Regions from separate parts of the Lysinibacillus sp. RS10 genome, predicted to be linked through region 2. Evidence: a T-box and tRNA genes for the amino acid it is inferred to sense, from the RefSeq annotation. Region 2 holds a T-box; the other holds one or more tRNA genes.
What was found. The T-box of region 2 lies ahead of alaS (alanine--tRNA ligase). A T-box ahead of a tRNA ligase gene usually reads a tRNA of that ligase, here a tRNA-Ala.
Positions count from the first base shown of each region.

Region 1: it has a tRNA-Ala gene. The T-box ahead of alaS (alanine--tRNA ligase) is inferred to sense a tRNA for this amino acid. The anticodon was not compared.

Region 1 is NZ_CP167122.1:4,848,179-4,864,218, reverse strand. It holds rRNA gene ACB089_RS24255 (16S ribosomal RNA) at 1-844, shown strand, start outside; rRNA gene ACB089_RS24250 (23S ribosomal RNA) at 1,025-3,952, shown strand; rRNA gene rrf (5S ribosomal RNA) at 4,067-4,182, shown strand; tRNA gene ACB089_RS24240 (tRNA-Val) at 4,193-4,268, shown strand; tRNA gene ACB089_RS24235 (tRNA-Thr) at 4,272-4,347, shown strand; tRNA gene ACB089_RS24230 (tRNA-Lys) at 4,355-4,430, shown strand; tRNA gene ACB089_RS24225 (tRNA-Leu) at 4,452-4,536, shown strand; tRNA gene ACB089_RS24220 (tRNA-Gly) at 4,585-4,659, shown strand; tRNA gene ACB089_RS24215 (tRNA-Leu) at 4,665-4,753, shown strand; tRNA gene ACB089_RS24210 (tRNA-Arg) at 4,771-4,847, shown strand; tRNA gene ACB089_RS24205 (tRNA-Pro) at 4,858-4,934, shown strand; tRNA gene ACB089_RS24200 (tRNA-Ala) at 4,951-5,026, shown strand; rRNA gene ACB089_RS24195 (16S ribosomal RNA) at 5,171-6,722, shown strand; tRNA gene ACB089_RS24190 (tRNA-Ile) at 6,815-6,891, shown strand; tRNA gene ACB089_RS24185 (tRNA-Ala) at 6,904-6,979, shown strand; rRNA gene ACB089_RS24180 (23S ribosomal RNA) at 7,070-9,997, shown strand; rRNA gene rrf (5S ribosomal RNA) at 10,220-10,335, shown strand; gene ACB089_RS24170 (LytTR family DNA-binding domain-containing protein) at 10,764-11,435, opposite strand; gene aceA (isocitrate lyase) at 11,650-12,933, shown strand; gene aceB (malate synthase A) at 13,044-14,642, shown strand; gene ACB089_RS24155 (hypothetical protein) at 14,634-14,810, opposite strand; gene ACB089_RS24150 (hypothetical protein) at 15,056-15,184, shown strand; gene ACB089_RS24145 (hypothetical protein) at 15,174-15,338, shown strand; gene ACB089_RS24140 (GntR family transcriptional regulator) at 15,548-15,943, shown strand.
Region 2 is NZ_CP167122.1:1,426,751-1,442,790, forward strand. It holds gene ACB089_RS07185 (ATP-dependent RecD-like DNA helicase) at 1-2,271, shown strand, start outside; gene ACB089_RS07190 (polysaccharide deacetylase family protein) at 2,304-4,019, shown strand; gene ACB089_RS07195 (hypothetical protein) at 4,079-4,267, opposite strand; gene hpaB (4-hydroxyphenylacetate 3-monooxygenase, oxygenase component) at 4,614-6,050, shown strand; gene ACB089_RS07205 (CorA family divalent cation transporter) at 6,375-6,527, shown strand; T-box leader at 6,646-6,860, shown strand; gene alaS (alanine--tRNA ligase) at 7,130-9,790, shown strand; gene ACB089_RS07215 (IreB family regulatory phosphoprotein) at 10,192-10,458, shown strand; gene ruvX (Holliday junction resolvase RuvX) at 10,461-10,877, shown strand; gene ACB089_RS07225 (DUF1292 domain-containing protein) at 10,897-11,205, shown strand; gene ACB089_RS07230 (DUF1292 domain-containing protein) at 11,400-11,654, shown strand; partial or broken gene ACB089_RS07235 (zinc ribbon domain-containing protein) at 12,260-12,373, shown strand; gene ACB089_RS07240 (DUF1292 domain-containing protein) at 12,879-13,193, shown strand; gene mltG (endolytic transglycosylase MltG) at 13,321-14,448, shown strand; gene ACB089_RS07250 (O-methyltransferase) at 15,017-15,649, shown strand; gene ACB089_RS07255 (peptidase U32 family protein) at 15,655-16,040, shown strand, end outside.

The sequences.
Region 1 (16,040 bases), 1.7 Mb from region 2:
TAGAGATTTGGAGGAACACCAGTGGCGAAGGCGACTTTCTGGTCTGTAACTGACGCTGAGGCGCGAAAGCGTGGGGAGCAAACAGGATTAGATACCCTGGTAGTCCACGCCGTAAACGATGAGTGCTAAGTGTTAGGGGGTTTCCGCCCCTTAGTGCTGCAGCTAACGCATTAAGCACTCCGCCTGGGGAGTACGGTCGCAAGACTGAAACTCAAAGGAATTGACGGGGGCCCGCACAAGCGGTGGAGCATGTGGTTTAATTCGAAGCAACGCGAAGAACCTTACCAGGTCTTGACATCCCGTTGACCACTGTAGAGATATAGTTTTCCCTTCGGGGACAACGGTGACAGGTGGTGCATGGTTGTCGTCAGCTCGTGTCGTGAGATGTTGGGTTAAGTCCCGCAACGAGCGCAACCCTTGATCTTAGTTGCCATCATTTAGTTGGGCACTCTAAGGTGACTGCCGGTGACAAACCGGAGGAAGGTGGGGATGACGTCAAATCATCATGCCCCTTATGACCTGGGCTACACACGTGCTACAATGGACGATACAAACGGTTGCCAACTCGCGAGAGGGAGCTAATCCGATAAAGTCGTTCTCAGTTCGGATTGTAGGCTGCAACTCGCCTACATGAAGCCGGAATCGCTAGTAATCGCGGATCAGCATGCCGCGGTGAATACGTTCCCGGGCCTTGTACACACCGCCCGTCACACCACGAGAGTTTGTAACACCCGAAGTCGGTGGGGTAACCTTTTGGAGCCAGCCGCCGAAGGTGGGATAGATGATTGGGGTGAAGTCGTAACAAGGTAGCCGTATCGGAAGGTGCGGCTGGATCACCTCCTTTCTAAGGATATTTTCGGAATACAAACCTAGGGTTTGTAAGATTACGTTTTGCGTTCAGTTTTGAAGGTTCATTCTTCTGAATGAAATACTTCAAAACTTGTTCTTTGAAAACTGGATAAAACGACATTGAAATTGTAACAAACACATTTATTTTTTAAGTTTTTTATAGGCTTAATAACTTGGTTAAGTTATTAAGGGCGCACGGCGAATGCCTTGGCACTAGGAGCCGAAGAAGGACGGCACTAACACCGATATGCTTCGGGGAGCTGTAAGTGAGCTTTGATCCGGAGATTTCCGAATGGGGGAACCCACTACGTTTAATCGCGTAGTATCTTGACGTGAATTCATAGCGTCTTGAAGGCAGACCCAGGGAACTGAAACATCTAAGTACCTGGAGGAAGAGAAAGAAAAATCGATTCCCTGAGTAGCGGCGAGCGAAACGGGAAGAGCCCAAACCAAGAGGCTTGCCTCTTGGGGTTGTAGGACACTCAATACGGAGTTACAAAAGAGCGAGTTAGATGAAGCGACTTGGAAAGGTCCGCCAGAGCAGGTAAAAGCCCTGTAGTCGAAAGTTCGTTCTCTCCTGAGTGGATCCTGAGTACGGCGGAACACGTGAAATTCCGTCGGAATCCGGGAGGACCATCTCCCAAGGCTAAATACTACCTAGTGACCGATAGTGAACCAGTACCGTGAGGGAAAGGTGAAAAGCACCCCGGAAGGGGAGTGAAAGAGATCCTGAAACCGTGTGCCTACAAGTAGTTAGAGCCCGTTAATGGGTGATAGCGTGCCTTTTGTAGAATGAACCGGCGAGTTACGATTACGTGCGAGGTTAAGCTTTAGAAGGCGGAGCCGCAGCGAAAGCGAGTCTGAATAGGGCGAATTAGTACGTGGTCGTAGACCCGAAACCAGGTGATCTACCCATGTCCAGGGTGAAGGTGAGGTAACACTTACTGGAGGCCCGAACCCACGCACGTTGAAAAGTGCGGGGATGAGGTGTGGGTAGCGGAGAAATTCCAATCGAACTTGGAGATAGCTGGTTCTCTCCGAAATAGCTTTAGGGCTAGCCTCGTGATGAGAATACTGGAGGTAGAGCACTGTTTGGACTAGGGGGCCATCCCGGTTTACCGAATTCAGACAAACTCCGAATGCCAGATATTTATACACGGGAGTCAGACTGCGAGTGATAAGATCCGTAGTCAAAAGGGAAACAGCCCAGACCACCAGCTAAGGTCCCAAAGTAATCGTTAAGTGGAAAAGGATGTGGCGTTGCACAGACAACCAGGATGTTGGCTTAGAAGCAGCCATCATTTAAAGAGTGCGTAATAGCTCACTGGTCGAGTGACGCTGCGCCGAAAATGTATCGGGGCTAAACGATTCACCGAAGCTGTGGATTGACATCTACGATGTCAGTGGTAGGAGAGCGTTCTAAGTGCGTTGAAGTCAGACCGGAAGGACTGGTGGAGCGCTTAGAAGTGAGAATGCCGGTATGAGTAGCGAAAGACGGGTGAGAATCCCGTCCACCGTATGACTAAGGTTTCCTGAGGAAGGCTCGTCCGCTCAGGGTTAGTCGGGACCTAAGCCGAGGCCGATAGGCGTAGGCGATGGACAACAGGTTGATATTCCTGTACCACCTCCTCACCGTTTGAGAAATGGGGGGACGCAGTAGGATAGGGTAAGCGCGCCGTTGGTTGTGCGCGTCCAAGCAGTAAGGCGTGTGTGTAGGCAAATCCGCACACTGTAACGTTGAGCTGTGATGGCGAGTCCGTATGGACGAAGTTCCTGATTTCACACTGCCAAGAAAAGCCTCTATCGAGGTGAGAGGTGCCCGTACCGCAAACCGACACAGGTAGTCGAGGAGAGAATCCTAAGGTGTGCGAGAGAACTCTCGTTAAGGAACTCGGCAAAATGACCCCGTAACTTCGGGAGAAGGGGTGCTCTTGAGCGTGCAAGCGCATGAGAGCCGCAGTGAATAGGCCCAGGCGACTGTTTAGCAAAAACACAGGTCTCTGCAAAACCGTAAGGTGACGTATAGGGGCTGACGCCTGCCCGGTGCTGGAAGGTTAAGAGGAGTGGTTAGCGCAAGCGAAGCTGCGAATTGAAGCCCCAGTAAACGGCGGCCGTAACTATAACGGTCCTAAGGTAGCGAAATTCCTTGTCGGGTAAGTTCCGACCCGCACGAAAGGCGTAACGATCTGGGCACTGTCTCAACGAGAGACTCGGTGAAATTATAGTACCTGTGAAGATGCAGGTTACCCGCGACAGGACGGAAAGACCCCGTGGAGCTTTACTGTAGCCTGATATTGAATTTTGGTACAACTTGTACAGGATAGGTAGGAGCCAGAGATCTCGGAGCGCCAGCTTCGAAGGAGGCGTCGGTGGGATACTACCCTGGTTGTATTGAAATTCTAACCCATGCCCCTTAGCGGGGCAGGAGACAGTGTCAGGCGGACAGTTTGACTGGGGCGGTCGCCTCCTAAAAGGTAACGGAGGCGCCCAAAGGTTCCCTCAGAATGGTTGGAAATCATTCGTAGAGTGTAAAGGCACAAGGGAGCTTGACTGCGAGACCTACAAGTCGAGCAGGGTCGAAAGACGGGCTTAGTGATCCGGTGGTTCCGCATGGAAGGGCCATCGCTCAACGGATAAAAGCTACCCCGGGGATAACAGGCTTATCTCCCCCAAGAGTCCACATCGACGGGGAGGTTTGGCACCTCGATGTCGGCTCATCGCATCCTGGGGCTGTAGTCGGTCCCAAGGGTTGGGCTGTTCGCCCATTAAAGCGGTACGCGAGCTGGGTTCAGAACGTCGTGAGACAGTTCGGTCCCTATCCGTCGTGGGCGTAGGAAATTTGAGAGGAGCTGTCCTTAGTACGAGAGGACCGGGATGGACACACCGCTGGTGTACCAGTTGTCTTGCCAAAGGCATCGCTGGGTAGCTATGTGTGGACGGGATAAGTGCTGAAAGCATCTAAGCATGAAGCCCCCCTCAAGATGAGATTTCCCATTACGCAAGTAAGTAAGATCCCTCAAAGACGATGAGGTAGATAGGTTCGAGGTGGAAGTGTGGTGACACATGGAGCTGACGAATACTAATCGATCGAGGACTTAACCAAAATGTTTGAAACATTCAATGCACGTTTATCCAGTTTTGAAAGAACAAGAAAGTTTTTAAAAAAAGCTTGCAATTATAACAAAATGTGTTATAATAAATCTTGTCTTTAAAATAGTCTAGTGATGATGGCAAAGAGGTCACACCCGTTCCCATACCGAACACGGAAGTTAAGCTCTTTAGCGCCGATGGTAGTTGGGGGCTTCCCCCTGTGAGAGTAGGACGTCGCTAGGCATTATACCCAGGAGGATTAGCTCAGCTGGGAGAGCACCTGCCTTACAAGCAGGGGGTCGGCGGTTCGAGCCCGTCATCCTCCACCATTTGCCGGTGTAGCTCAGTTGGTAGAGCAACTGACTTGTAATCAGTAGGTCGTGGGTTCGACTCCTATCGCCGGCACCATAGTTTTGAGCCATTAGCTCAGTTGGTAGAGCATCTGACTTTTAATCAGAGGGTCGAAGGTTCGAGTCCTTCATGGCTCACCATTTAAATTGCCAACAAAATATGCGGGTGTGGCGGAATTGGCAGACGCACTAGACTTAGGATCTAGCGCCGCAAGGCGTGGGGGTTCGACTCCCTTCACCCGCACCATTTTTTAAGAATTTCATAATTGCCAGGATAAATAAATCTTATGCACATGCGGAAGTAGTTCAGTGGTAGAACACCACCTTGCCAAGGTGGGGGTCGCGAGTTCGAACCTCGTCTTCCGCTCCAAATGTGCCGGGGTGGCGGAACTGGCAGACGCACAGGACTTAAAATCCTGCGGTAGGTGACTACCGTGCCGGTTCGATTCCGGCCCTCGGCACCATTTTATTTTTATAATTAGCGCCCGTAGCTCAATTGGATAGAGCGTCTGACTACGGATCAGAAGGTTGTGGGTTCGACTCCTGCCGGGCGCGCCAATAAAACAAACGGAATGTAGCTCAGCTTGGTAGAGCACTTGGTTTGGGACCAAGGGGTCGTAGGTTCGAATCCTGTCATTCCGACCATTTTTTCTTAAATTTAGGGGCCTTAGCTCAGCTGGGAGAGCGCCTGCCTTGCACGCAGGAGGTCAGCGGTTCGATCCCGCTAGGCTCCACCAATTAAAATAAATGAACCTTGAAAACTGAACAAGCAAAACGTAATCAATAAAGTTTTAAGTAGCTATCCTTGAGTTAGTGAACGAAACAAATTTTGGACATCAAACATGATGCCAGCAAAACAATTTGAGCTAATCAAATTTCTTTTTATGGAGAGTTTGATCCTGGCTCAGGACGAACGCTGGCGGCGTGCCTAATACATGCAAGTCGAGCGAACAGAGAAGGAGCTTGCTCCTTTGACGTTAGCGGCGGACGGGTGAGTAACACGTGGGCAACCTACCTTATAGTTTGGGATAACTCCGGGAAACCGGGGCTAATACCGAATAATCTATTTTACTTCATGGTGAAATACTGAAAGACGGTTTCGGCTGTCGCTATAAGATGGGCCCGCGGCGCATTAGCTAGTTGGTGAGGTAACGGCTCACCAAGGCGACGATGCGTAGCCGACCTGAGAGGGTGATCGGCCACACTGGGACTGAGACACGGCCCAGACTCCTACGGGAGGCAGCAGTAGGGAATCTTCCACAATGGGCGAAAGCCTGATGGAGCAACGCCGCGTGAGTGAAGAAGGTTTTCGGATCGTAAAACTCTGTTGTAAGGGAAGAACAAGTACAGTAGTAACTGGCTGTACCTTGACGGTACCTTATTAGAAAGCCACGGCTAACTACGTGCCAGCAGCCGCGGTAATACGTAGGTGGCAAGCGTTGTCCGGAATTATTGGGCGTAAAGCGCGCGCAGGCGGTCCTTTAAGTCTGATGTGAAAGCCCACGGCTCAACCGTGGAGGGTCATTGGAAACTGGGGGACTTGAGTGCAGAAGAGGAAAGTGGAATTCCAAGTGTAGCGGTGAAATGCGTAGAGATTTGGAGGAACACCAGTGGCGAAGGCGACTTTCTGGTCTGTAACTGACGCTGAGGCGCGAAAGCGTGGGGAGCAAACAGGATTAGATACCCTGGTAGTCCACGCCGTAAACGATGAGTGCTAAGTGTTAGGGGGTTTCCGCCCCTTAGTGCTGCAGCTAACGCATTAAGCACTCCGCCTGGGGAGTACGGTCGCAAGACTGAAACTCAAAGGAATTGACGGGGGCCCGCACAAGCGGTGGAGCATGTGGTTTAATTCGAAGCAACGCGAAGAACCTTACCAGGTCTTGACATCCCGTTGACCACTGTAGAGATATAGTTTTCCCTTCGGGGACAACGGTGACAGGTGGTGCATGGTTGTCGTCAGCTCGTGTCGTGAGATGTTGGGTTAAGTCCCGCAACGAGCGCAACCCTTGATCTTAGTTGCCATCATTTAGTTGGGCACTCTAAGGTGACTGCCGGTGACAAACCGGAGGAAGGTGGGGATGACGTCAAATCATCATGCCCCTTATGACCTGGGCTACACACGTGCTACAATGGACGATACAAACGGTTGCCAACTCGCGAGAGGGAGCTAATCCGATAAAGTCGTTCTCAGTTCGGATTGTAGGCTGCAACTCGCCTACATGAAGCCGGAATCGCTAGTAATCGCGGATCAGCATGCCGCGGTGAATACGTTCCCGGGCCTTGTACACACCGCCCGTCACACCACGAGAGTTTGTAACACCCGAAGTCGGTGGGGTAACCTTTTGGAGCCAGCCGCCGAAGGTGGGATAGATGATTGGGGTGAAGTCGTAACAAGGTAGCCGTATCGGAAGGTGCGGCTGGATCACCTCCTTTCTAAGGATATTTTCGGAATACAAACCTAGGGTTTGTAAGATTACGTTTTGCGTTCAGTTTTGAAGGTTTATAAAAAAATAAAACTTCTAAGAGGGCCTATAGCTCAGCTGGTTAGAGCGCACGCCTGATAAGCGTGAGGTCGATGGTTCGAGTCCATTTAGGCCCACCATATATACCTCTTGGGGCCTTAGCTCAGCTGGGAGAGCGCCTGCCTTGCACGCAGGAGGTCAGCGGTTCGATCCCGCTAGGCTCCACCATTTTTTTTGTTCTTTGAAAACTGGATAAAACGACATTGAAATTGTAACAAACACATTTATTTTTTAAGTTTTTTATAGGCTTAATAACTTGGTTAAGTTATTAAGGGCGCACGGCGAATGCCTTGGCACTAGGAGCCGAAGAAGGACGGCACTAACACCGATATGCTTCGGGGAGCTGTAAGTGAGCTTTGATCCGGAGATTTCCGAATGGGGGAACCCACTACGTTTAATCGCGTAGTATCTTGACGTGAATTCATAGCGTCTTGAAGGCAGACCCAGGGAACTGAAACATCTAAGTACCTGGAGGAAGAGAAAGAAAAATCGATTCCCTGAGTAGCGGCGAGCGAAACGGGAAGAGCCCAAACCAAGAGGCTTGCCTCTTGGGGTTGTAGGACACTCTATACGGAGTTACAAAAGAGCGAGTTAGATGAAGCGACTTGGAAAGGTCCGCCAGAGCAGGTAAAAGCCCTGTAGTCGAAAGTTCGTTCTCTCCTGAGTGGATCCTGAGTACGGCGGAACACGTGAAATTCCGTCGGAATCCGGGAGGACCATCTCCCAAGGCTAAATACTACCTAGTGACCGATAGTGAACCAGTACCGTGAGGGAAAGGTGAAAAGCACCCCGGAAGGGGAGTGAAAGAGATCCTGAAACCGTGTGCCTACAAGTAGTTAGAGCCCGTTAATGGGTGATAGCGTGCCTTTTGTAGAATGAACCGGCGAGTTACGATTACGTGCGAGGTTAAGCTTTAGAAGGCGGAGCCGCAGCGAAAGCGAGTCTGAATAGGGCGAATTAGTACGTGGTCGTAGACCCGAAACCAGGTGATCTACCCATGTCCAGGGTGAAGGTGAGGTAACACTTACTGGAGGCCCGAACCCACGCACGTTGAAAAGTGCGGGGATGAGGTGTGGGTAGCGGAGAAATTCCAATCGAACTTGGAGATAGCTGGTTCTCTCCGAAATAGCTTTAGGGCTAGCCTCGTGATGAGAATACTGGAGGTAGAGCACTGTTTGGACTAGGGGGCCATCCCGGTTTACCGAATTCAGACAAACTCCGAATGCCAGATATTTATACACGGGAGTCAGACTGCGAGTGATAAGATCCGTAGTCAAAAGGGAAACAGCCCAGACCACCAGCTAAGGTCCCAAAGTAATCGTTAAGTGGAAAAGGATGTGGCGTTGCACAGACAACCAGGATGTTGGCTTAGAAGCAGCCATCATTTAAAGAGTGCGTAATAGCTCACTGGTCGAGTGACGCTGCGCCGAAAATGTATCGGGGCTAAACGATTCACCGAAGCTGTGGATTGACATCTACGATGTCAGTGGTAGGAGAGCGTTCTAAGTGCGTTGAAGTCAGACCGGAAGGACTGGTGGAGCGCTTAGAAGTGAGAATGCCGGTATGAGTAGCGAAAGACGGGTGAGAATCCCGTCCACCGTATGACTAAGGTTTCCTGAGGAAGGCTCGTCCGCTCAGGGTTAGTCGGGACCTAAGCCGAGGCCGATAGGCGTAGGCGATGGACAACAGGTTGATATTCCTGTACCACCTCCTCACCGTTTGAGAAATGGGGGGACGCAGTAGGATAGGGTAAGCGCGCCGTTGGTTGTGCGCGTCCAAGCAGTAAGGCGTGTGTGTAGGCAAATCCGCACACTGTAACGTTGAGCTGTGATGGCGAGTCCGTATGGACGAAGTTCCTGATTTCACACTGCCAAGAAAAGCCTCTATCGAGGTGAGAGGTGCCCGTACCGCAAACCGACACAGGTAGTCGAGGAGAGAATCCTAAGGTGTGCGAGAGAACTCTCGTTAAGGAACTCGGCAAAATGACCCCGTAACTTCGGGAGAAGGGGTGCTCTTGAGCGTGCAAGCGCATGAGAGCCGCAGTGAATAGGCCCAGGCGACTGTTTAGCAAAAACACAGGTCTCTGCAAAACCGTAAGGTGACGTATAGGGGCTGACGCCTGCCCGGTGCTGGAAGGTTAAGAGGAGTGGTTAGCGCAAGCGAAGCTGCGAATTGAAGCCCCAGTAAACGGCGGCCGTAACTATAACGGTCCTAAGGTAGCGAAATTCCTTGTCGGGTAAGTTCCGACCCGCACGAAAGGCGTAACGATCTGGGCACTGTCTCAACGAGAGACTCGGTGAAATTATAGTACCTGTGAAGATGCAGGTTACCCGCGACAGGACGGAAAGACCCCGTGGAGCTTTACTGTAGCCTGATATTGAATTTTGGTACAACTTGTACAGGATAGGTAGGAGCCAGAGATCTCGGAGCGCCAGCTTCGAAGGAGGCGTCGGTGGGATACTACCCTGGTTGTATTGAAATTCTAACCCATGCCCCTTAGCGGGGCAGGAGACAGTGTCAGGCGGACAGTTTGACTGGGGCGGTCGCCTCCTAAAAGGTAACGGAGGCGCCCAAAGGTTCCCTCAGAATGGTTGGAAATCATTCGTAGAGTGTAAAGGCACAAGGGAGCTTGACTGCGAGACCTACAAGTCGAGCAGGGTCGAAAGACGGGCTTAGTGATCCGGTGGTTCCGCATGGAAGGGCCATCGCTCAACGGATAAAAGCTACCCCGGGGATAACAGGCTTATCTCCCCCAAGAGTCCACATCGACGGGGAGGTTTGGCACCTCGATGTCGGCTCATCGCATCCTGGGGCTGTAGTCGGTCCCAAGGGTTGGGCTGTTCGCCCATTAAAGCGGTACGCGAGCTGGGTTCAGAACGTCGTGAGACAGTTCGGTCCCTATCCGTCGTGGGCGTAGGAAATTTGAGAGGAGCTGTCCTTAGTACGAGAGGACCGGGATGGACACACCGCTGGTGTACCAGTTGTCTTGCCAAAGGCATCGCTGGGTAGCTATGTGTGGACGGGATAAGTGCTGAAAGCATCTAAGCATGAAGCCCCCCTCAAGATGAGATTTCCCATTACGCAAGTAAGTAAGATCCCTCAAAGACGATGAGGTAGATAGGTTCGAGGTGGAAGTGTGGTGACACATGGAGCTGACGAATACTAATCGATCGAGGACTTAACCAAAATGTTTGAAACATTCAATGCACGTTTATCCAGTTTTGAAAGAACAATTTCTTTCAACCAAGGGTTTCAAGATACGATGTATATTGAAAGCCGAAGAGAGCTTCAAGACACAAGTAGTACAAGGAAGCAAACGAGTGAATGAGGGAGCGTACCTCTGTACGTGACCGATTGAGCGAGAGAAGCTGACGCAGTAATACGCCGTGTATTGGAGGTCGAAAATAGTCTAGTGATGATGGCAAAGAGGTCACACCCGTTCCCATACCGAACACGGAAGTTAAGCTCTTTAGCGCCGATGGTAGTTGGGGGCTTCCCCCTGTGAGAGTAGGACGTCGCTAGGCAATCTAAAGCCTGAGAATTTTTTCTCAGGCTTTTTTATGTGCACGCGGTAAACTTGGTGAAAGTTCACTACAAGCTCGGCAGTAGAAACTCTTAGCGAAAGACAAGGGTGTCCATGATGATGTGGAATCTGAAGAAAGTCAGACGCAAAGTCTTGAACTGACGAACAAAAATCAGATACAAGGCTGAATTGGGACTGACCAGTAATTCTTGCAGTTACATGAGAGGAAAGTGGTTGCACTTATAAAGTCATCAGTTGAATCAAAAAGGTAAACGTCGCTGAAATGTCCTCGAATGTCGCGTGATGAGAGATTTCATTCATATAAAACTAGAGTACTTGTTGTTTCAATTTTAACAAGAAGTACTCTAGTTTTTATTTTACTATCTATTATGTTTATTCTCTACTATTTCGAAACCTATTTGTATAGCCCTAAAATTCAAGTGCTGTTCTCAAATTGTTGATATAGGATTGACTGACAGGTAGTTCGCTTCCATCTGTTAAAGTAACAATAAAGTTGGAAGTCAGGTCCTTAGCCATTTTTTTAATGAAATGAATATTAACAATATAGGATCGATGAATACGAATAAAGAATGAAGGTAAACGCATTTGAAGCTCTTTCAGTGTAATACTTGTTTTAAATTGCTCCCCCTCTACATAAAACCACGTTTTTTTCTGCAGGCTTTCAATATGAGAGATTTTTTCAATCGCAACAGGATTCCATTCCTCATCTTGCTTTCCAGTTAAAAATTGAAAGGGCTCTACTTTCTTTTCGGTAAAGGTTGAAGGTAATACTACAACAAGCGCTGCAGGCACATCTAAAATGTTTATAGGGTAACCTATCCCATAATACGGTGTTTCGAATAAGGAATTATCTAAAACGGCGTCTGTCCGTTTCCTCGTGCGTAGAACTTGCTCTGCAATGCTGCCTGATTGTACTTGTTGGCCTACCTCCAAATTGATGTTTTGATGTCCAGAATGAAAATAGATATAGGAGTTTTCTGCTGCAATTGCAATGGATGTATTGTCTGGAACCCAGTCTTTTAACATTGAAATAAACTGTTGTGAAATATCTTTTGGCAAAGAATTAAACTCATTATTCATTGTGAATATCCCCCTTGTTTGTAAACAGTTTACCAAATTTCGTCGTTGAAAAAAGCAGTTTCGTCATTAAAATTCGGTATTTTATCTAAAAATAATGAAAATTCAGATGCACTGTTATATATTAATTTACAACAAGTAAACCTGTTATGGAACAGCTAGTTGAAAGTTTTTTAACAGAGTATATTGTATACAAAGGGGAAGGTGGAATTTTAATATGTCAACACGTCAAGAAAAAATCCAAGCATTAGAAAAACAGTGGGCAGAAAACCCGCGTTGGGCAGGCATTGAACGCGGTTATTCAGCTGAAGAGGTTGTTAAGTTACAAGGTTCTGTTGTACTTGAACAAACTTTAGCAGCTAAAGGTGCTACTCGACTTTGGAATTCTTTACATGAAGAGCCGTTCATTAATGCATTAGGTGCATTAACTGGTAATCAAGCTGTACAACAAGTAAAAGCAGGATTAAAAGCAATTTACTTATCTGGCTGGCAAGTTGCTGCTGATGCTAACCTTTCTGGTCAAATGTACCCTGACCAATCCTTATATCCAGCAAACTCTGTACCAGCAGTAGTTAAGCGTATTAATCAAGCTTTACAACGTGCAGATCAAATCGATCATGCTGAAGGACGTGTAGATCAATTTGATTGGTTCGCTCCAATCGTAGCAGATGCTGAGGCTGGCTTCGGTGGTCCTCTAAATGTATTTGAACTTGTAAAAGGAATGATTGAAGCTGGTGCCGCTGGTGTTCACTTAGAAGACCAATTAGCTTCTGAGAAAAAATGCGGTCACTTAGGTGGTAAAGTTTTACTTCCAACACAAAATGCTGTTCGTAACTTAATTGCTGCTCGTCTTGCAACAGATGTAATGGGTGTTGATACAATTTTAATCGCTCGTACAGACGCTGACGCTGCTGATATGGTAACATCTGATATCGATCCGCGTGATGCTGAGTTTATTACTGGTGAACGTACTCCAGAAGGCTTCTTCCGTACAAAACCAGGCATCAAACAAGCGATTGCTCGTGGTTTAGCTTACGCGCCATATGCAGATTTGATTTGGTGTGAAACTTCTAAACCATCACTTGAGGAAGCTCGTGAATTTGCGGCAGCTATTCATGCTGAATTCCCAGGTAAATTGTTAGCTTACAACTGTTCACCTTCATTCAACTGGAAAGCGAATTTATCAGAAGAAGAAATCGCAGAATATCAACGTGAGTTAGGTAAGTTAGGATATAAATTCCAGTTCGTTACATTAGCAGGTTTCCATGCATTAAACCACTCTATGTTTGAGCTTGCGCATGATTATAAAGATAATGGTATGGCTGCATACTCTAAGCTACAACAAGCTGAGTTTGCATCAGAATCAAAAGGCTACACAGCTACACGTCACCAACGTGAAGTAGGTACTGGTTACTTTGATGATGTATCTCAAGTTATCTCTGGTGGTACTTCTTCTACAACAGCAATGGCTGGCTCTACAGAAACAGAACAATTCGTATAAGTTTTATAAAGTACGTGTTTTCCTAAATTCATAATCATAGATCTGTCTCCTCCGCTCCTCCTAAAGCGGGGGATGACTATTTAATATCGCAAAGGTGGGGGAAATAACTGATGGAACAAGCAACAACAGGTAAGCTTAAAATTGTTGGGGAACAAAACGAGCAAACAAAAGAAATTTTAACACCAGAAGCCCTTGAGTTTGTTCTTGCCCTGCACGAAAAATTTGATGCTCGTCGTAAAGCGCTGTTAGAGGCTCGTCAAGAACGTCAAAAGCGTCTTGATGCAGGTGAGAAACTCGACTTCTTACAAGAAACAAAGCATATTCGTGAGGGAGATTGGACAATTGCACCACTTCCAGCAGATTTGGAAGACCGTCGTGTAGAAATTACTGGACCAGTTGACCGTAAAATGGTTATTAATGCTTTAAACTCTGGTGCAAAAATGTTTATGGCCTGCTTTGAGGATGCATCTGCTCCGACATGGGAAAACATGATTGGTGGTCAAATTAATATGCGTGATGCTATTAATAAGACTATTGAATTCACGCAAGCATCCAATGGTAAAACATATAAGTTAAACGAAGAAACAGCTGTATTATTAGTTCGCCCACGTGGTCTTCATTTACTTGAAAAGCATGTACTAGTAGATGGCGAACCGTTCTCGGGTAGTTTCTTTGATTTTGGTCTGTATTTATTCCACAATGCTAAAAATGCATTGGCACAGGGTACAGGGCCTTATTTCTACCTACCGAAGCTTGAAAGCCATTTAGAGGCTCGTTTATGGAATGATGTCTTTGTTTTTGCACAAGATTATATCGGAATTCCACAAGGGACAATTAAGGCTACTGTATTAATCGAAACCATTTTAGCAGCATTTGAAATGGATGAAATTTTATTTGAACTACGTGAACATTCAGCGGGTCTGAATTGTGGACGTTGGGATTACATTTTTAGCTATATTAAACGTCTGCGCAATCAGCCTGATGTAATTTTACCGGACCGCGGACAAGTAACTATGACTGTACCATTCATGAAGGCATATACGTCTTTATGTATTCAAACATGTCATAAACGTAATGCTCCTGCGATGGGCGGTATGGCAGCACAAATCCCTGTTAAGGGTGATGATGATGCGAATGCTTTGGCTTTTGCAAAAGTTGCAGAAGATAAACGTCGTGAGGCAACAGATGGCCATGATGGAACTTGGGTAGCACATCCAGGTATGGTAGCAACGGCGATGGAACAGTTTGATGCGATTATGACGACACCAAACCAAATCCATAAAAAACGTGAGGATGTAAATGTTACAGCGGAAGAATTAGTAGCTGTTCCAGAAGGTACAATTACACTTGAAGGTCTTCGTATTAACTGTAGTGTAGGGGTTCAGTACATTGCTTCTTGGCTACGAGGTAACGGAGCTGCACCGATTAATAACTTAATGGAGGATGCTGCAACTGCAGAAATCTCTCGTACACAAGTATGGCAATGGATTCGCCATCCAAAAGGTATTTTAGAGGATGGGCGTGGTATTACATTGGCATTCGTACTAGAAGTCTTGGAGGAAGAGCTTGTGAAAATTAAAGAGGCTGTTGGGGAACAAGTCTATAACAGCGGTCGCTATGAAGAAGCTGCTGAGCTGTTTAAATCTTTAATTGAGCAAGATGAATTTGCCGAATTCTTGACGCTTCCAGGTTACGAAAAATTAGCTTAACTTGCTTTCAGCAATCGCTGAAAGAGAGGAACTCAGTCTAAAAGCGCCACGTCCTGTGGCAACGACTGAGTGACCAACGTCGTGCTGTGTTGCTGCCGCTACGCTTTCGCACAGACAAAAACACGTTGCTGACGCTGCGTTAGCACTACGCTTTCGCGCAAAAAACATTTGTTGGCCCAAAGCCTTCGGACGGAATTATACCGAGGCATAATTGATTTGAGATACAAATCTACTAAACGAACATATCCAACTTTCCTAGATTGTTGTGGACTGAACTCGAATGGAGTCCACTCTATTTTCCACTAATGTAAACGAGCGGGGTCTGTTCCCCCGTTTCTTACTGAAATTTGAGCATGGTTACAAAATAAAAGGGGTCTAACTTCTAAAAGTAAAGAGTTTTAATGGGGTGAAAGATGTCTTGCGGGCTTAGATGGGGAGCTTGTAAGACATCTTTTTATCTTTATCCTAAGGAGGAGCGTAAAATGCGTAATAAAGAATTATTATTAGTTCCTGAACCAACTCTAGTAGTAGATGAAATTTAATGTATATGTTTTTCGTATCGGTAATACAACCCCTGCAATGCTAGAAGAGGCAGTAAGATTAATAGGGGAAACATTAAATGAAGTAGGATGCATAGTGGATATAGAACAAGCTACTGCATGTTTACAAGAAAAATTAGCAATTGTTGCGAAATAGCTACTGTTGAAAAGAGATGTCTCATGCTGTAATGGGACATCTCTTTGTCAATTCACAAAGCCGTCATAGCCTTTATTGCCAACGGTTTGTATAACTGTTGATTCAATTCGAGGTTCTTCATATATACCTCTAAAAATATCCCTCTTCTTTATGCACAAAAAATGATAATTTGTTATATTGGTTATATAACAAATGTGGAGATGATAGGAATGCTTATTAAAATAGAGCCACAATCTGACGTACCCATTTATGAACAGGTAACACGTCAAATTATTGAGGGAATTGCAAGAGGGGATATGCAGTCAGGTGATACTTTGCCATCTGTACGTAATTTAGCAGCTGATTTAGGTGTTAATATGCACACGGTTAATAAAAGCTATCATGAGCTAGAGGAGAAAGGGATCATTACAATCAGAGCCAAATCAGGTGCTATTATTCGATCTACAGAGGAGCGCATCTTAACTCCTGAACAATTACAGCAAATTGAAAAAAATTTAAAGCCTGTTGTGGCAGAAGGAATGGTGCTCGGTGCTACAGTCGAGCAGATTGAGCGCATGATGAAAAAGGTATGTGCTGATTTGCAAATCCCAGTAGAAGGAGTGTAGCAAAATGCTGCTTGGCTTTTTTGCCATTACTTATATTGCTGTTGATTTCTCTCTTTTCGTTATAATATGAATGAAAGTAGATATTAAAAGATCTCCT
Region 2 (16,040 bases):
TATTTCCCACCGTTACAAATGGATGAGCAATATCGTTTTACAGGTTTATTGAAACAACATCCAAAATATGGTGTGCAATTTCAAATTGAGATGTTTACGAAAGAAGTGCCAGCAACAGAGCAAGGAATTGTTCACTACTTATCGAGTGATTTGTTTGTTGGAATCGGAAAAAAAACAGCTGAAACAATTGTAGAGAAACTAGGAGCAAATGCTTTACGTCTTATTTTAGAGGACCCTAACGCACTTGATGCTGTACCTCGTCTATCTGCTGAAAAAAAAGAGGTCATCCACCGTACGATTGAACAAAATCTTGGCTTAGAACGAGTAATGATTCAACTAAATGACTGGGGTTTTGGACCACAGCTAGGTATGAAAATTTACCAAACATATCGAACAGAGGCAGTTGAATTATTAACTGAAAATCCATACCGCCTTATTGAGGATGTAGAGGGTGTGGGTTTCTTTCGTGCCGACGAGCTAGGTGCAAAATTAGGGATTACTGGCAATCATCCAGACCGTATTAAGGCGGCGATTTTACATACTCTAAATACAGCAGCTTTATCGGATGGGCATGTGTATTTAGATGCAGAACATGTTTTACCGCTAGTAAAAGATATGCTTGAGCAAAGCCAACGAGAAGAAATTCCCTTTGAGACTATTTCTAAAGCTTGTATCGAATTACGTGAGGAAAGTAAAATTTGTGGGGAAGAAACGAGACTATATTTACCATCTCTATATTTCTCAGAAGTCGGAATTGCATCAAAAATATTAGCTTTAATCGAACGTAACAATAAGGCTGAACATTTTAGCAAAGACGAAATACGTAAAGCGATTGGTGAAACAGAAGAGATGCTTCATGTCACATATGCTGAAACACAAGCGAATGCTATTGAGCAAGCTTTAAACTCAGCTGTTATGATTTTAACTGGTGGCCCCGGTACTGGTAAAACAACTGTTGTTCGGGGTGTAGTAGAAGTGTATGCAAAGTTACACGGACTATCATTAAACCCGAAGGAATACGCACAAAAAGAAGAGCCATTTCCGATTATTTTATGTGCTCCAACAGGACGTGCTGCCAAGCGTTTATCGGAATCAACAGAACTTCCAGCAATGACAATTCATAGATTACTAGGATTTACCGGTCAGGAAAAAGAAGAAGAAACTGAACGTGAGGTTACAGGAAAACTCATTATTGTAGACGAAATGTCAATGGTCGATACTTGGCTTGCACATCAATTATTAAAATCCTTACATGAGGATGTACAAGTTGTATTTGTTGGCGATCAGGATCAGCTCCCACCAGTAGGTCCAGGGCAGGTATTAAAGGATTTGTTAGCTTCCAAGCAAATACCTACTGTGGAATTAACGGAAGTTTATCGACAAGCAGAGGGCTCAACAATTATTGAACTTGCTCATCAAATTAAACGTGGTCAGATCACTAATGATTTAACTGTAAAAACCTCTGACCGTTCATTTATTAAAGCCTCCTCAGATCAAGTAGCAAGCGTTGTTACACAGGTTGTGAAAAGTGCGGTTGCGAAAGGTCAAGAAATTCGTAATATCCAAGTGTTAGCACCAATGTACAAAGGTCCAGCAGGAATAGACAATTTAAATAAAATGATTCAGGAGCTAATTAATCCAAACGATACTGGTACTAGAAAAGAGCTTGTCTTTGGTGATGTCACATATCGCATAAAGGATAAAGTCTTACAGCTTGTCAATCAACCTGAAAGCAATGTTTTTAATGGTGATATGGGTGAAGTCATCAGTATTATCAAGGCTAAGGAAACAATTGAGAAACAAGATTTGCTTGTTGTGTCATTCGATGGTATAGAAGTAACTTATCAGCGTAGTGATCTCAATCAATTGACACTTGCTTATTGTTGTTCTATTCATAAATCGCAAGGCTCTGAGTTCCAAACAGTTATTATGCCAGTTGTACGAGGCTATTCTAAAATGTTGCGTCGTAATTTATTATATACAGGTATTACGCGTGCAAAAAATTTCTTGATTTTATGTGGTGAGTCAGATGTGCTAGCAGATGGCTTACAACGTACGGATGATTTACAGCGCTTTACGTCCTTACGTGCAAGACTCAATCCAATGAATATAGCAGAGGAAGTTGCGGAAGATGAAACGATTCCTTTGAAAGACGATTTACAGAAAGAAAAACCATCCATTGATAGTAAACTAACGGTCGAAACGGAACCATATATCCATCCTTTGATTGGAATGGATGGTATCTCGCCGTATGATTATTTAGATGAGTAAATGTTGATGAAAATTTTTATGAGGTGAATATAGTGAAACGCATATTATTATTGCTTCTATTCATGATGCTATTACCTTTTGCAGAAAAAGCATATGCAAAAAATACCGTCATCCAAGTGAATGAGGAAGCAACTGTCTTTGATAATCGTTCAGGCTCACTAGTACCGGTGGGGACATTATCAGCAGAGCAAACTTTTGAAGTAACAAAAGATTACGGAGCTAATTGGTGGCAAATTCGTTGGGGTGGTTATTACGGTTATGTTGATAAACGTTACACAACGGTTGTACCAGTAACAACTTATAAAAATACAGTCCCAACAAGTGTAAAGATAAAGGATTATATTGTCGCTACAAGTGATGCACCAATTTATGATAATACAGGTGATGAGCTAGTGCAATTTGCAACATTGGCAGAAGGGGTACGTTTTCCTATTTATAGTAGAATGGGGAATTGGTATGGTATTGCTGTAAATGGACGATTAGGATTTGTACATAGTAAATTTGTTAAAGAAGAAAAAAGCCAGGATCCAATAAATACAAAGCCCGAAAAGCCTGCAAAGCCCGAAAAGCCAACAAAGCCTAATGAAAAACCAACTCCGCCACCTAGTAAGCAAAATGGGTACATCGAGGCTTTAGAAAACGTAACTCTTTATGATTTCCGCCGTGAAAAACCAATGGCTATTGCTACGTTGATGAAAGGGCAACAGCTAGAGGTTGTAGATGCAATAGATCCAAAATATGTAAAAGTTCGTTGGGGGAAATCGTATATTTATGCAGAAAAATCAAAAGTGAAATTTATAAATACTCCTGCTTATAAAAATATGGGTAAGGACAATGCCATGAAAAATGAGTATCTTATCCCTATTTCTGCAAACAGTGAGATTTATGACTACACAGCAAAAACGTTACAGCCATTTGCCAAGCTAGATTTAAATCGCCGTTATCCGATTTTGCGCAAAGAAGGTAGTTGGTACGTAACGGTGCTTGGTGGCCGTGAAGGATATATCCATAGCTCTAAAGTAGCGCTCGATCGCGGTGTCCCAGTAATGATGTATCATCATTTTCTAAAAGAGGATGAGCTTGGACGTTTTAAAAATGTAAGTACTACAATGACAGATGTTCAATTTACGAAAGAAATGCAGTATTTGAAAAGTATGAACTATGAAACTGTTAGTGCGGACGAATTATTACGTTTCATGCGCGATGAAATTACATTGCCTGCTTATTCAATTGTTTTGACTTTTGATGATGGTTTATTATCGACACGTGAATATGCATATCCGGTGCTCAAAGAAAATGGCTTTAAAGCTACACAGTTTTTAATTACGTACCGCAATGAAAATTCTAAAGATGACCAAATATTTAATTATAATGATTTACAGTCACTTTCACGTCAGGATATGACAAATATGCAAGATGTCTATACGTATGGATCACACACTTACAATTTACACGATTTAGTGGGGAATAAAGGCAAAATGCTTCTGATTCCATATCATGAGGTTGCTCAGGATTTACAGCGCAGTTTAACATATATTCCTGAGGCAAAGGCTTTTGCTTATCCGTTTGGGCAATATAATGCCAACATCACTAATGCGGTAAAGGAAGCGGGATTCACAATGGCGTTTTCAACGGCGCTTGGCTATAACAATCCGTACGATGATGTGTATCAAATTAAACGCTTGTCCAGTAATCAAACAACAACATTTGAGCAATTCCAAAAGATGGTTCTACCATATGCGCAATAAAAGAAAAAACCCGATCAATTTGAATTGATCGGGTTTTTTCTTGATTATACCTATTTTGATTAGTGGATGCCAACTAGGTGATGTTTAACGACTTCATATGCTTGGCAAACATTTTTAAATTGATCCTTTTCTTTAGCAATCATTTCTGAAGCAATAGAAAATAAAAGATTTTCTTCAGTATGATCTTCCATTTTATTCATTAAAGCAGCTTCCATTTTCGCTACGTACGAGATGATTTGATGATTCATATATATGTTCTCCTTTAATAAAAAGATGTACTTGTTTTGGTTACGAAGCTATCTTACACCTACGTATATGAAAAATCTAGCAATTCTGTACTAGTCGAAGAAGACTTTTTCATGAATGTGACATAAAATCGAACTCGTGAGAAAAGTGCTAATTGAAACCGTTTTTATCTAAAATAACTGAAAAAACGTGCAATGAAGGAGGGTTCTTAGCTGTATTTATAAAGTAGTACAGTTTGGTTGATTTAAGTATTTGCTATAGTACAGTTGTCTATGGTGGAACCTAATATTAGGAAATTCCATATACTAAATGAGTAAAAAATATTTGTAACGTTTAGGGGTGACTTTCATGCCAGTAATTACAGGGCAGCAATATATTGATCGTATTGACGCTTTACAAACGTATATTTATATTGATGGGAAAGTTGTCACAGGGAAGGTGTCGGAGCATCCAGCATTTAAGGGAGTTATGAAGAGTCAAGCAAGGCTTTTTGATTTACAAAATGAAAAGGAATTGCTTGAGAAAATGACATATGTGTCGCCAGCAAGCAATAAGCGTGTAGGTATGTCTTTCCTTCAAGTGGCGACAGTCGAAGATCTTGTGAAAAGGCGTAAAGCAGCACGGGAATGGGCATTATCCACTCATGGTTTTATGGGGAGATGTCCTGATTACATGAATACAACATTAATGGCTTTAGCATCAGCAGCAGATTTTTTAAAAGATAAGCCAAACTGTTTTCCTAACCATTTACTGAATTTTTATGAGTATGCACGTGAGAATGATTTGACAATGACACATACGTTTATAGAGCCACAAGTAAATCGCAACCGATTTTATTTTGAAGATGAAGAAGTTACAATTGCCGCTAAAATTGTAGATAATACAAATGAGGGATTAGTAATTAAAGGGGCAAGACTACTTGCGACGCAGGGAGGAATTACAGATGAACTCCTAGTTTTATCAACGAATGGCTATGATGAAGGAAAAGGCTTTGGTTTCTCGATACCAAGTAATACGAAAGGTTTAAAGTTTTTATGTAGACAGTCATTTGTTGGAGGGGAATCGGTTTTTGACCATCCATTAAGTAGTCGTTTCGAGGAAATGGACGCAATTGTAGTATTTGATAATGTTGTTGTCCCATGGGAACGCGTATTTTATTATGGGAATGTAGAAGTTGCCAATAGCTTTATGAACGTAAGTGGATTTCAAACATATGGTTTACATCAAGTTCTTTCACGTCAAATTGCCAAAACAGAATTTGTCTTAGGTGTTGTACAGTCAATTGTTGATACAATCAGTATCGGCGATTACCAACATGTGCAGCAAAAAGTTGTTGATATTATTGTGTCACTTGAAACGATGAAGGCTTTACTGTTAAAGTCTGAGATTGAGGCAAAAAAAGATGTTTTTGGCTTTATCAGACCTGATCATCCAACATTACTAGTAGCTATTCAGATTTTCCCTAAAGTATATCCGACCTTCACAGAAATAATTCAGTTACTTGGTGCGAGTGGGTTAATGTCCATTCCGAGTGAAAAAGCATTTGCAGCGGATGATGGTGATCTTGAACATTATTTACAGTCTTCTCAGGAGGGTGGAGAGGCGCGCGTCAAAAAATTCCGCTTAGCTTGGGATTTAACGATGAGTAGCTTTGGTACAAGACAAACACTGTATGAGCGCTTTTTCTTTGGTGACCCAGTTCGTGTAGCAACTGTACTTTATAAAACTTATGATAGGGAATCACTAGTTAATAGAGTGGAAACCTTTTTAAAAAATGATAATTAGCTTTGAAAAAGAAATCGTTTAAAAAATTTAGTATTCTTTTCTATTTGACGGTTTCTTTATTTTGCATATGCAGAGGATTTGTCACGGGCTGCTTTGTATGCATATAACTACAGTATTTTTCAATTATGAATGGTGAATCGATAGAAAAGCTTAATCTCAGTCGTGTTGATTAGGAAAAATAGATTTATTATTGAGTGACAAAAAGATTTTTTTTGTTGCTATTTTGAAATATATTCCCATTTTCAACTGATTGTAGCGTAGGGCTACTCGACTCCCGCCCGCAGCGGAAATCAGCGCCTTCTAATGAATTAGGATGGATAAAAAATGGTTAATCAACACACCTGGCATAATCTATTATCAGTAATTTCAACTATTATGTTGCCATTAACAGTGATTACAAGCTTTTTCGGAATGAATGTACCATTGCCATACCAAGATTCCCTAATTGTTACAATGACCATTAGTTTATTTTTTTAGTCGTATTTCTTGGAGTATGTGGGTTTATTTCAAAAATTGGTTGATTAGTTACGATTAGCAATTATAGTGGCAATTGACAGAAGAAAATATTTTTTTTATAATTCTCGTTAGAAAATAGTAAAAAACGATGATGGAACAAGTACGTATTTGTGCGTGTAAAAGAAAGGGATTTCTAGGCTGAAAAAATCCTCACAATAGCAAATTCAGAAAGCTACTCCAGAGTGCAGTTAATCACTGCCGTTCACTGACGTTACAAGTGCTAAAGAGGTAAGTATACTATTACTTACAACTAGGGTGGTACCGCGAGATCAATTACAAGTCCTCGTCCCTTTTATGGGATGAGGGCTTTTTTTGTTTATCTTCATTCAGCAAATGACTCTCACTTCTGAAGGAGAGGAGATTCAATGCGGTTGAGGTTCCTTTTCAATGGGTGTACCAAACACCTACTGAATGAAGATAATGCCCCCGGCGGATGTCACGGATTTTCGAAGGAATGAATTGTGCGTGCACAATTCAAAATCCGGACGCAATTACGTCAAGGCGAAATTGATTTGTGGATTCAAATCGTGATTTTACAAAACATATAGGGAGGAACTTTTCATATGAAAGCAGTAGAAATTCGCCGCATGTATTTAGAATTCTTTAAAGAAAAAGGTCATCACCATGAACCATCAGCACCACTTGTGCCAATTAATGACCCATCATTACTTTGGATCAACTCAGGTGTAGCAACACTTAAACCATATTTTGATGGTCGTATTATTCCTGAAAATCCACGCATTACAAATGCTCAAAAATCAATTCGTACAAATGATATTGAAAACGTAGGTAAAACAGCTCGTCACCATACGTTCTTTGAAATGTTAGGGAACTTCTCAATTGGGGATTACTTCAAAAAAGAAGCTATTCATTACGCTTGGGAGTTCTTAACAGATAAAAAATGGATGGGCTTTGATCCAGAGCTTTTATCTATTACTATCCATCCTGAAGATCAAGAAGCATATGATGTTTGGCATAACGAAATTGGTATTCCTGAAGAACGTTTAATCCGACTAGAGGGGAACTTCTGGGATATTGGTGAAGGTCCATCTGGTCCTAACTCAGAAATTTTCTATGACCGTGGGGAAGAATACGGTTCAGATGAAAATGATCCAGAAATGTATCCGGGTGGTGAAAATGAACGCTATCTTGAAATTTGGAACTTAGTGTTCTCTCAATTCAACCATAATCCTGATGGCACATATACGCCACTTCCAAAGCAAAACATTGATACAGGTATGGGTCTAGAGCGTATCGTATCAGTTATCCAAAATGTTCCAACTAACTTTGATACTGATTTATTCATGCCTATTATTGAAAAAATCGAACAGTTTGCAAATCGTAAGTACAAACGTCCAGGTGAAGTAGCGTTAAGTGAAATCTTTGGTTCAGAAGAAGATGTAAATACACCATTTAAAGTTATCGCGGACCATATCCGTACAGTGGCGTTTGCTATTGGTGATGGCGCGCTTCCTTCAAATGAAGGTCGTGGTTATGTATTACGTCGTTTACTACGTCGTGCTGTGCGTTATGCAAAACAAATTGGCATTGAAAAACCATTTATGTTTGAATTAGTACCAACTGTTGGTGAAATTATGAATGATTTCTACCCAGAGGTAACGGAAAAATGTGAATTTATTCAACGTGTTATTAAAAATGAAGAACTTCGCTTCCATGAAACATTAGACGGAGGTCTTGCAATCTTTAACGAAGTAGTTGAAGCCCAAAAAGTAGCTGGACATGACTATATTCCAGGTGCAGATGCATTCCGTTTATATGATACTTACGGTTTCCCAATTGAATTAACAGAAGAGTATGCAGAAGAAGTAGGCATGAAGGTAGATCATGAAGGCTTTGAGGTAGCGATGGAAGAACAACGTGAACGCGCACGTGCAGCTCGTCAAGATGTAGATTCTATGCAAGTACAAAATGAAGTACTAGCCAACCTGACTGTTGCAAGTGAATTTGTAGGCTATGATACATTGACGACAAACACAGAAATTGCGGCGATCATTGTCAATGGTCAAGTATCAAAGGTAGCATCTGAAGGGCAAGAAGCACTAGTTGTTTTAGCTAAAACACCATTCTATGCTGAAATGGGTGGTCAAATTGCGGATAGCGGTGTTATCTCAAATGATAGCTTTACTGCTATTGTAAAAGATGTACAAAAAGCACCTAATGGTCAACCTCTTCATACAGTACTTGTAGAATCTGGCGAAATGAATGTTGAAGATGCGGTGAAGGCAGTAGTGAACCGTGATGAACGTAATTTAATTATTAAAAACCATACAGCTACACATATTATGCAGCGTGCATTAAAAGACGTGCTGGGCGACCATGTAAATCAAGCAGGTTCATATGTAGGACCTGATCGTTTACGTTTCGACTTCTCTCACTTCGGTCAAGTGACAAAAGAGGAATTACAACAAATTGAACGTATCGTAAATGAAAAAGTGTGGGATGATATAGAGGTCCTAATTGAAGAAAAAGGCATCGATGAAGCGAAAGCTATGGGGGCAATGGCATTATTCGGTGAGAAATATGGCGATGTCGTTCGCGTTGTTTCAATTGGTGACTATTCTATTGAGCTTTGCGGTGGTCTTCACGTAAAACGTTCTTCTGAAATTGGCTTCTTCAAAATTGTTTCAGAAGGTGGTATCGGTGCAGGTACTCGTCGTATCGAGGCTGTTACAGGTAAAGTTGCATATGAAGCAGTAAAAGAAGAAGAAGCTTTATTAAACGATGCAGCAGCTTTATTAAAAGCAAATTCAAAAGATATTGTGACAAAAGTACATGCGTTACAAGCTGACTACAAAGAATTACAACGTGAAAATGAGGCGTTATCACAAAAAATCGCTAATACTCAAGCTGGTGCTATTGTAGACGCTGCTCAGACTTTTGGTGATGTAACAGTTCTTTCTACTAAAGTTGAGGCGAAGGACAATAATCAACTGCGTCAAATGATGGATGACTTGAAGGTTAAAATGCCTAAGGCCGTTATTGTTTTAGGTGCTGTCGATGGCGACAAAGTTATGCTTTGCGCTGGGGTAACGAAAGATTTAGTTGGTGGCAATTACCATGCAGGAAATATCGTAAAAATGGTAGCAGAGGCATGTGGTGGTAAAGGTGGCGGTCGTCCAGATATGGCGATGGCAGGTGCGAAAGAAGCATCAAAACTTGATGAAGCACTACTTTCTGTGTATGATTATGTTAAATCCATTTAACTTCTTTCAGCGGGTGTCCAAACACCCGCTGAAATAGAGGAACTCAGGCTAAGAACTTCACATCCTGTGAAAACGCCTGAGTGACCAGCATCGTGCTGGCCTAAATCCTCCGGCGGATGTCACGGAATCGGAAAAGGAGTTCTTAGGGGATGTTAGCCTAAGATCATCGCATCCATGCGATAACGGCTAACTGACCTGCATCGGTAAAAACGCCACGTCCTATGGCATTACCGAAATGACCGACATCGTGTCGGCCCTCGTGCAGGCCTAAACACAAAGCCGATTCCGGACGCAATTATGCCGGGGCATAATTGATAATACGCCAAAACATGTTATAATAAAGAGAAATTGGAGATGAGCTTTTTGCACATCTCCTTATTTCTGAAAGCGAGGTGCTGGTCATGAGTTCATTTGATCAAACGATGAAATTTAATTTTCCAGAAGAATCAATGGAACAGGAAGTCAAGCAGGTAATGTTGAAAGTACATTCTTCATTAGAGGAAAAGGGATATAACCCTATCAATCAGATTGTCGGTTATTTACTTTCTGGTGATCCGGCGTATATTCCTCGCCATCAGGATGCTCGTAATTTAATTCGCAAGCTTGAGCGTGACGAAATTCTAGAAGAGCTTGTTAAGTTTTATATTAAAAAGAATAACGAGGACTAGAAATGAGAATTATGGGGTTAGACGTTGGGTCTAAAACTGTGGGCGTTGCTGTAAGTGATGCTCTAGGGTGGACGGCCCAAGGTATTGAAACCGTAAAAATTGATGAAGCTAATGGCGAGTTCGGCATTGAGCGTATAGCCGAGCTAGTGAAGGAGTACTCTATAACAGAATTTGTTGTAGGATACCCTAAAAACATGAATAATACGGTGGGACCACGTGGAGAGGCTTCTGAAAACTATAAAAAGCTTTTAGAAGAAACATTTTCACTACCGGTCAAGCTTTGGGATGAACGTTTAACAACGATGGCTGCCGAACGTATGCTAATCGAAGCGGACGTAAGTCGCAAAAAGCGTAAGCAAGTCATAGATAAAATGGCTGCTGTGATGATTTTACAAGGCTACTTGGATAGCAAAAATTAATTGATGAGGTGACAAGCACATGGCACAAGAACATAACCATGAAGAAGAACTACACGTACAACACATTACAGTGATTGACGAGAACGGAAATGAACAGCTTTGTGAAGTGATTCACGTACATGAATCAGCTGAATTTGGTAAATCCTACGTATTTTACTCTATGATAGGCGCAGAAGAAGATGAAGATGGCTCAGTAGAAATCTTCGTATCTTCATTTGTACCATCTGAAAATGGTGAAGATGGTGAATTAACACCAATCGAAACAGAAGCAGAATGGGATATGGTAGAAGACGTATTAAACGCTTTAGAGGATGAAAACGAAGAATAATCATCGTTCTTTATAAGTGTGGAACAAGGATGGCAACAAGCACTCCTTGTTCCTTTTTTACTTTAGGAAGAATGAAGCTATGAGGAAGACGAGTCTATGTTGAGATAGTTTCAGTATCACCGGAAGATACTGAATATCTAAGGGCTCCTACTAAAGTTTGAAAGATAATTAAGCCTAATTAAGGAGGAGATTACATGAACGAGGAAACGCAAGAATTTCTGATCATTGGAGAGAATGGCAAAGAGCAAAAGTGTCGAGTTGTCTTTACCTTCGATGCAGAAGAAAAATCATATGTATTGTTTTCGTTAATCGACGAAGATGGTAATGAAATTCCTGGAGACATTTCTGCTATGACATTCGATTATGATGATAACAATGGGGAAATGACAAATTTACAGCCTGTTGAAACAGAGGCGGAGTGGGTAACTAAACTGTTGCAGAAAATTTAGACAAAACTATACAAACCTGTATAGAAGCATAGATTGATAACAGAATACCCTTCGTATCAAGCGATTGGTGCGAACTCCACGTTAATTGCTTTTAACTCCTAAAGCCTTGTGACCAAAGCGGAGCTGGAAACGGCAGACGTAACGGTGCGAAAGCAGAAAAAACAACAAGGATGGCATAAGCTGAAAAAAATTACTCAGTGTCCGTAAAGGATCATCGTGACAACGGAAAACGGTAGCGCTAAGTGCTTTGGCAATGGATGTTTAGCAGCGAACTCCTAAATCTCTAATGAGACAAGGAAGACGTTCAACGACTATCTCCTTGAGGGAGAGTAAAACCGCAAGCGAATGGCGGAAGAAAAATGTGGCTCTTATCAGAAGATAAGATGAAGATATAGTCTGCGCTTATGTGAAAGCATAAGAGGTCTACTTGTGAGAGAAAGACTGCATGAAGGGTTGCGCCTTTGTGTGAACAAGAAAAATAGATACAAAAATAAAAATGTTAACAACCTCTCTAAATAGGGTAAAGTATTTTATCTTAGTGAAAGAGAGGTGGTGCACATGGAATTAATGTCCATTGGGAAATTTGCTAAGCTTGTTCTGGTTGTGGACAAATCAAATCCGATTTGAGACTGAAAGACAGATTATTTATCTGCTCTTGCGGATTAAAGTTGGATAGAGATTTGAACGCAAGCATTAACTTAGCAAATTATTCAATCTAAGGAGCTTAACTTCTTTCAGCAGGTGTCTAAACATCCGCTGAAATAGAGGAACTCAGGCTAAGAACTTCACATCCTGTGAAACCGCCTGAGTGACCAGCATCGTGCTGGCCTAAAGCCTCCGGCGGATGTCAAGGAATCGGAAAGGAGTTCTTAGGGGATGTTAGCCTAAGATCATCGCATCCATGCGATAACGGCTAACTGACCTGCATCGGTAAAAACGCCACGTCCTGTGGCATTACCGAAATGACTGACATCGTGTCGGCCCTCGTGCAGGCCTAAGCACAAAGCCGATTCCGGACGCAATGATGCCGAGGCATAATTGATCTAAAAACTAAGCCTTAGATGTGTACGCAACGATACTGCGGAATTTAAGCCTTTGGAGAGTCATACAAAATGGCAGTAGCTTCAGCGAAACCAGGCTCGGTGAATAAGGAAGACACAAAACGAAAGTCAAAAGATATAAGTTGTGTCACAGTAGAGATGTCTACATTTTTTTAGAATGTATATGTTTTTCGTATCGGAAATGATTAATGAGGTAGTCCTAACACTTCTAGATGAATTTGAAGAGGGGCCACAGTTAATTACAGTAACAGATGAAGATGGAACAGATCAGGTATGCGAGGTTATTCATACATTTTCATCAGAACAATTTGGTAAATCCTATGTACTATATGTTTTGGCAACGGACGAGCCAATGGAGGAACGAGATATTTTTGCTGCCCAATATGTAGCTGGAAATGACGGAACGATTGAAGAATTATTACCAATTGAAACAGATGAAGAATGGGAATTTGTTGAAGATATCTTAAATGATTTATAATTAAAACTCTGAGTAGTAAATTGCTACTCAGAGTTTTTTATGTGTGCTATTTTTACTGAATTATCTATTTCTGTTTGTCGTTATAGTTGATTTCTAGTATGATAATGAAGTGATAGGGGGGAAACCCGTGAATAACGGTTCAAAAAAACAAGAAATGTTTTCAAAAATGGAAGAAAGAAAATCAGAGGTAAAAATTGTGAGAAAAATAGTTGCTATTGTTGCAATTTCTATTGTTCTACTATTAGGGGTCATCGGTTTATTTGGCTATAATTATGTAAAGAGTGCCTTAAAACCAGTGGATCCGGATGCGACTAAAACAATAGCAGTTGAAGTACCAATTGGCTCAGGCTTAGGCTCTATTTCGACTTTACTAGAAAAAGAGGGCATTATTAAAGATGCTCGTGTTTTTAAATACTACGCTAAGTTTAAAAATGAATCCCAGTTCCAAGCCGGGAAATATGATTTGACACAGGCGATGACATTTGATGAGATCATAGAGAGTTTGAAAACTGGAAAAGTCTACCGTAAGCCAGTATTTACAATGACAATTCCTGAAGGTTTAACACTTGAACAAATTGGTAATATTGTGGAGAAGAAAACACCATACACTCAAAAAGAATTTATGGACCTAGTAACAAGCGATGAATTTGTTCAAAAAATGAAGGCTAAATACCCCGAGCTTGTGACAGATGCAGTTTTAGCTGATAATATTCGCTATGATTTAGAGGGCTATTTATTCCCTGCAACTTATTCTTACTTTGAAGAAAAACCTTCATTAGAATCAATTGTAGACGAAATGGTAGGGGCTATGGACAAGCTTGTGAAGAGTTACAGCGATGTTTTAGCTGAAAAGAAAATATCCGTACATCAATTGTTAACATTTGCTTCATTACTAGAAGAAGAAGCTACTGCCCAAACAGATCGAGAAACGATTGCGAGCGTATTCTATAACCGTATAGATCAAGGGATGCCACTACAAACAGACCCAACTGTTTTATATGCACTTGGCTCACATAAAGATCGTGTGATGTACAAAGATTTAGAAGTAGATAACGTCTACAATACTTATAAAAATAAAGGCTTACCACCTGGTCCTATTGCGGGTGCTGGAAAATCTTCAATTGAAGCAACGCTAAATCCAAGTAAAACAGATTACCTCTACTTCTTAGCGGATAAACAAGGTGTCAACCACTTCTCGAAAACATATGATGAACATTTACAGAAAGTAGAAAAATACTTGCGTAAGGCAGAGTAATTACTTTTAACTTCTTTCAGCAAATGTTTACGTAACGAAAGTGAAACGACAGCTACAGATGTTTTTTGTAACGAAAGTGCAACGTCAGTTACAGATGTTTTTTGTAACGAAAGTGCAACGTCAGTTACAGAAGTTCTCCATCTTTATAGGGGATGACATGAATGCGAGTTTAAGTTATTTTTCAGCCGATTCCAGACACAATTAGCTGAGGCATAATTGAAATCATTAAAAAATATATAGCAATAATGTGGATAGAAGGAAAGAAAAATAGCTTTCCTTCTATTTTCGTGCTATTATAAAATGTGATTTTTAATCAATCCGCATGGAATAATTCAAGCAGTCCGTTAATGCGGGATAATATACGTGGTGGCAATTGTTTTGAGCTGATAAAAAACAATTGCTCATTTTTATATGACGAAGTACCAAGACATCGCGTTTGGTCTTTTTCTTTTTGGTGCTACATGATGAAGCCTCTGGCGGATGTCACGGAATCGGCTTTGTGCAAGCACAAAGCCGATTCCGGACGCAGTTATGCCGAGGCATAATTGATATGAGGGTGAACTTAAAAATGGAATTATCAGATGCATATATACAATCATTTATTCAACCACGTAATGATTTGCTTTTAGAAATGGAAGCATTTGCGGAGGAGAATCATGTGCCGATTATGCAGCTTGCAGGCATTGATGCACTAAACCAACTGCTACGTATTCAAAATCCGTCGAAAATTTTAGAGATTGGTACAGCAATTGGTTATTCTGCAATAAGAATGGCGGAGGCTTTACCGAATGTGCAGATCGTTACAATCGAGCGAGATCCAGAGCGTGTTGCGAGAGCGAAGGCCTATATTGAACGTTCTACAGTATCAGATCGTATTACGGCCATTGAAGGAGATGCCTTAGAGGTGAACGATGAGGCCATTCATACAACATTCGATGCGGTGTTTATTGATGCTGCAAAAGGACAATATCAACGCTTTTTTGAAAAGTATGCACCTCTTGTAAAATCTGGTGGAGTTCTGTATATCGATAATATGTATATGCATGGCTTATCAGATTTGGATTTAAAAGATGTACCGCGTCGCAAACGTACAATGATTCGCAATTTAAAAAACTTTACCGAATGGATTATGGAGCACCCTGATTATACAAGTGCATTTTTACCAGTCGGTGATGGTTTATTACTATGTTTGAAGAGGTGACTATTATGAAAAAACCTGAATTGCTTGTTACACCGCAATCAGTGGACCATGTAAAAGCACTTTTACAGGCTGGAGCAGATGCTTTTGTCATGGGTGAACAACAATTTGGTCTTCGCCTAGCAGGAGAATTTTCTGTTAGTGAAGTGGAAGAAGCTACAAAGCTGATTCATGCAGCGGGTAAAAAAGTTTATGTTGCGGTAAATGCATTATTCCATAATGAAAAATTGGATGCACTTGCCGAGTATTTAAAAGAAATGCAACGCATTGGCGTTGACCGTTTAATTTACGGTGATCCAGCAGTAGTAATCATTCGTCGTGATCAAGGTGTAACAATACCGTTACACTGGAGTCCAGAAACGATTGCAACAAACTGGTTTACGGTAAATTATTG